Regions from separate parts of the Paraliobacillus sediminis genome, predicted to be linked through region 2. Evidence: a T-box and tRNA genes for the amino acid it is inferred to sense, from the RefSeq annotation. Region 2 holds a T-box; the other holds one or more tRNA genes.
What was found. A T-box is a leader RNA that pairs with one kind of tRNA and senses whether it is charged. The one in region 2 lies ahead of glyQ (glycine--tRNA ligase subunit alpha), so its partner is inferred to be a tRNA-Gly.
Positions count from the first base shown of each region.

Region 1: it has a tRNA-Gly gene. The T-box ahead of glyQ (glycine--tRNA ligase subunit alpha) is inferred to sense a tRNA for this amino acid. The anticodon was not compared.

Region 1 is NZ_QJSI01000004.1:66,391-68,881, forward strand. It holds gene D2K60_RS19365 (metal ABC transporter solute-binding protein, Zn/Mn family) at 1-877, opposite strand, end outside; tRNA gene D2K60_RS19375 (tRNA-Gly) at 1,190-1,263, shown strand; gene D2K60_RS19380 (ABC-ATPase domain-containing protein) at 2,023-2,491, shown strand, end outside.
Region 2 is NZ_QJSI01000003.1:909,514-912,004, forward strand. It holds gene glyS (glycine--tRNA ligase subunit beta) at 1-714, opposite strand, end outside; gene glyQ (glycine--tRNA ligase subunit alpha) at 701-1,594, opposite strand; T-box leader at 1,686-1,860, opposite strand; gene recO (DNA repair protein RecO) at 1,919-2,491, opposite strand, start outside.

The sequences.
Region 1 (2,491 bases), on a different contig from region 2:
ACGTACCTTCTATCGTTCCAGCTTCACCCATTGCATCAGAATATAACTCTCCGCCAATGGAGACTTCATGCCCAGCTTCTTGCGCTCCTTCAACAACTGCATTAATCGAACGATCAGAGACGCTACTTTCAATGAACACACCTTTTACGTTTCTTTCAATTAGTAGATTAATAATTTGCTGGACATCATTGACACTATAATCAGATTCCGTACTTAAACCTTGTAAGCCAACAACTTCAAATCCATAAGCTTTGCCAAAATAATTAAAAGCATCATGAGCGGTAACTAAAACTCTACTTTCCTCAGGTATTTCCTCAAAACGTTCTTTTGCATAAGCATCTAATTCTGCTAGCTCTGCTAAATAATCAGCTGCGTTTTGACTGTATGTTTCCTCGTTTTCTGGATCTATAGCGATTAAATCATCACGTACCGCCTCTACACTATACGACCACGTCGATATGTCGAACCATACGTGAGGGTCAGTGATAGTGGGGCTTTCTGGATCACTTAATAATTTGTCTTCTGGAATATTTTCAGATACGGGTGTTGTTGTTTTGTCTTGTTCCATTTGTTCGAAGATTTCGCCCATCTGCCCTTCTAAATGAAGCCCGTTATAAAATATGATTTCAGCTTGATCTAATGTTTGGATGTCTCCTTGAACGGCACTGTATAAATGAGGATCAACACCAGGTCCCATAAGGCTTGTTACCTCTACATGTTCTCCACCAATATTTTCAACCGCATCTGCTATCTGTGCGATTGTTGTAACTACTTTTAATGGTTCCTCTGCTGTATTAACAGTTTCCTCATCTTGTGTAGCACATCCCAATAGACCGACTAACATGAACCCCATACTAATAATTAATTGTTTTTTCACTATAAATTCCTCCTTTTAAAATTAGCTTTGTATAAACGTTATGCGTTAAACTAAAAATGTTTCCCTAATGCAAATTATATTCTTTAAGGAAAGAATGTCAAGAGATAATGTGTGATTTTACATAAATTTAATCGTTTAAAGTTATTAGCCTATATACAGATACCTAACAATAATAGTTGTTTTACAAAGAAAATCGGCAAAATCTGCAAGAAGGGGTTGCATTCACAAAATTGGCTAGGTATAATAGAGAACATCAATTCAAATAGCGCCAGATTATCTGACAAAGAATTTGAAAATTGCCCAATTAAAAATGCGGGTGTAGTTTAGTGGTAAAACCTCAGCCTTCCAAGCTGATGTCGAGGGTTCAATTCCCTTCACCCGCTCCATACATATGTGTACAACGCAGTGTTTCGTTGATTTACAACGAAGTATTGCGTTTTTTTGATTGGTGCTACATTAGTGCCTCAACTTTTTCACCAAAAAAATAAGTGCTAATTGGTGACTGTTTTAAATTTGAAGTATATCTATTCTATTGCTTGACAGTCTTAAAAAAAGCCTACTTTCTAAAAGATTGTCGTTTATTACAAAACATGTATAAACTTCGATATAAACATTAATCTGACGAACTTGATATTAATTGCTAGTGAAACTTTCTTAGCCGCTACGTCAGCAAATGGATTCCCTTTCCGTGGGCAACAGCCTCAGCTAACTTGGTAAAGAAGAACGCTTTACCAAGTGGATCTTCGGCTTGTGCTGTTCCCACATTAGTGTCATCCATTTGCTTCCTTCGCTAGACAGACTTTAAATGTAGTAGGTTATTACTATCTGTTGACTCATAAAGTTATATTGTGGTTTTGACAATCAGTGAACGAGTTGAAAAATATCCAAAAAGGTCTGTTATCGTTGATATAGCGCCTCCCTCGATTAACACTACCAACTAGCGACGGAAAGCGTAGTGTATTTCCATAGCGAGTTAAGCCTGTACGTCATGATGATTATGATAGGGGTACTAAGTCAACTTCAACTTTGGATTTCGAGGCGGAAGTCGTGTTAGTAATATATAGTTAATTTGATGTATTGCTTGATACATGCTCAAGAAAGGTTGTATCCTAAGAAGGCACAATGTATGAGAAGGTGGTTTGAAAATGAAACAATTAGAAGAAAAGTTACAACAAATAGATGGTAAAGGTTATAAAGCATACAAATCGATTCATGGGAGATATTCATTTCATCGATTTGAATTGTGTGTGGACTATGTCCAAGGTGATCCATACGCCACTCCTTCAAAAGTCCGCATAATTATACCAACCGCTTACCGAAAAATAAGATCGGATTGGAAGGAAGATCGTAATCGAAAAATATATGTAGAAGATATGATAGCCCGCAGTGTAGCTAAGTCCATTGCTCAAAATACGTTAGATAATAGAAATTCAATCGTCATAGATGAACCAGGACAAGAAATTTTAGAGCGAACTGCTGTGGCACTTGACGGGGAACATGTAACGATCTGCTTAACTGTTAGCCTGCCAGCAAACGGACGTCGCATTAATGGAAAAGAAGCAAAATATCTTTTCTTTGAAATGATGCCTCGTGTTTTAGCTGGTTCGATTTTTA
Region 2 (2,491 bases):
AATTGTCCATTTTTGTTCTTTTTCTAAATCAGCTATCTGGTCGACAATTATCTGTTTACGCTCTACAGTATTAGCAATTACATATTGATCGCGTAATTGCGTTTCATATGTCATCGTGTCCTTAATTTCAAACTTAGATCCTAAGAAACGGTGTCCGAATGAGTAATTTGATGAAGAAACACCAGCAATTTCAAACGGTATAATCGTTTGATCATTTAAACCTACTAACCAACGAATCGGTCTAATAAATCGCAATGAACCCGTAGACCAACGCATGTTTTTAGGAAAAGTTAAATTCAAAATGACATTTTTAAAATCTGGCAGCAACGCATTTGCACTTTTTCCCGCAGTAAATTTTGTAACATAAGCATATTCTGTTCCGTTCACATCTTTAAAATAAATTTCGTCCAAATCTTTTCCTTGACCTTTTGAGAACCCGACCGCCGCTTTTGACCAGTTACCTTCTTGATCGAGAGCAATTTTTTTTGCTGGACCTTTTGCCTCTTCTTCTATATCAGCTTGTTTCGTTGCAAGTTGTTCTATAACAACTGCTAATCTTCTTGGTGTTACATATGTTGTGATTTTTTGATAAGGTAATCGAATAGCAGCTAACCATTTAGCGGTACTATCTTGTAATTGTTTTTCTGTTGCATCTAAAAAACGCGCTGGCATTTCTTCAAGACCAACCTCAAATAATATGTTAGTTGTTTTCATTTTGTTTTCCCTCCTTTTTTAACATTGGAAAACCTAATTTTTCTCTTTCTTCTACATAAAGTTTAGCAATAGCACGAGCTAAATTCCGAACACGTCCGATGTAACCTGTTCTTTCCGTTACAGAAATTACGCCTTTAGCATCTAGTAAATTAAATGTGTGTGAGCATTTCAATACATAATCATAGGCTGGAAAAACCAATCCCTTTTCCATTGTTTGCTTTGCCTCTTGTTCATATGTTGTAAATAGTTCAAACAACATATCTGTATTTGATTCTTCAAAGGTATATTTTGAATGTTCCAATTCTGGTTGATAAAAAATATCTCCAACTGTCACACCATCAGTCCATTCTAAGTCAAACACATTCTCTTTATCTTGAATATATGATGCAAGGCGTTCCAAACCATATGTAATTTCTACAGCCACTGGTTTTGCTTCCATTCCACCAATTTGCTGAAAATAAGTAAATTGCGTAATCTCCATACCATCTAACCAAACTTCCCAACCTAGACCCGCAGCTCCAAGTGTCGGATTTTCCCAATTGTCTTCCACAAAACGAATATCATGTTTAAGTGGATCTATCCCTAACTTTTCAAGTGATTCTAAGTACAGTTCTTGAATATTATCAGGTGACGGTTTCATAATTACTTGAAACTGGTGATGTTGATAAAGTCTATTTGGATTTTGTCCGTAACGTCCATCTGCAGGACGTCTTGAAGGCTCTACGTACGCTACATTCCAAGGTTCAGGACCTAGGCTTCTTAGTAAGGTCATAGGTGACATTGTACCCGCACCTTTCTCCACATCGTATGCTTGCATTAGAATACAATTTTGATCTGACCAGTGTTTTTGTAACGTTAAAATCATTTCTTGCACATTCATTATTTTACCCTCCATCTCATTAATTTCTCAAATACAGAATACGTTGAAAATACACGCAAAATCCCGTCCCTATGTCTCAAAAATATTGAGACATAGGGACGGGATTTCCGCGGTTCCACCCTATTTGCTATTTAAATTCAAATAGCCACTTTTTTATTACAATGCTCCAGAGTGCCTTCCTTTCAATTACCTATATCCAGCTTACACCGGCCTGGACTCGCTTTTACAGATATAATAAAAGTACTACTCTCTATCTTAGCATAACTTGTCTAATTGATAATGAAATCATAATGTAATTTCAGCTTTTTGTCAACTATACTAGGTTTATTCTGTATCCGCAAAAAGATCTAATTGCTTCAAGAATTTTTTTGATTTAATAAAATAACCACCGTACTGATCATAATAGGTTTCCATTAATGCGTACATTAATTTTTTGTTTTCAGTTTTAACTGAAATATTTCCAATTCGTTCTATATCAACAACCGAAAACATTTGTAGTAATTTCACAATTGTACTAGATATTGTTATTGCCTCTATATCAACCATTATACATCTTTGACAAATGAGGCCACCTTCTTGTACAGAAAATGCGGGATAGGTATCATTTTTTTGACCACAATGTGCACATTGTTGTAGTATCGGAGCAAAACCAGCCTTTTTGTATAGTTTTAATTCATACATCATTGCTATGATCTCTGGATCTTTATCTTCCGTTATAGCTTGTAGGCTAAGAACAAACTGTTTATAGATAAATGGATCGGCAATCTTTTCATCAATTAACTTATTCGTTAATTCAGCGATATAACTTGCATAAGCTGTTTTAATAATATCTTCTCTGATCTTCCTATATGAAAGAATAACTTCTCCCTGTTGGAGTGTTCCTAACCCTGAACCACC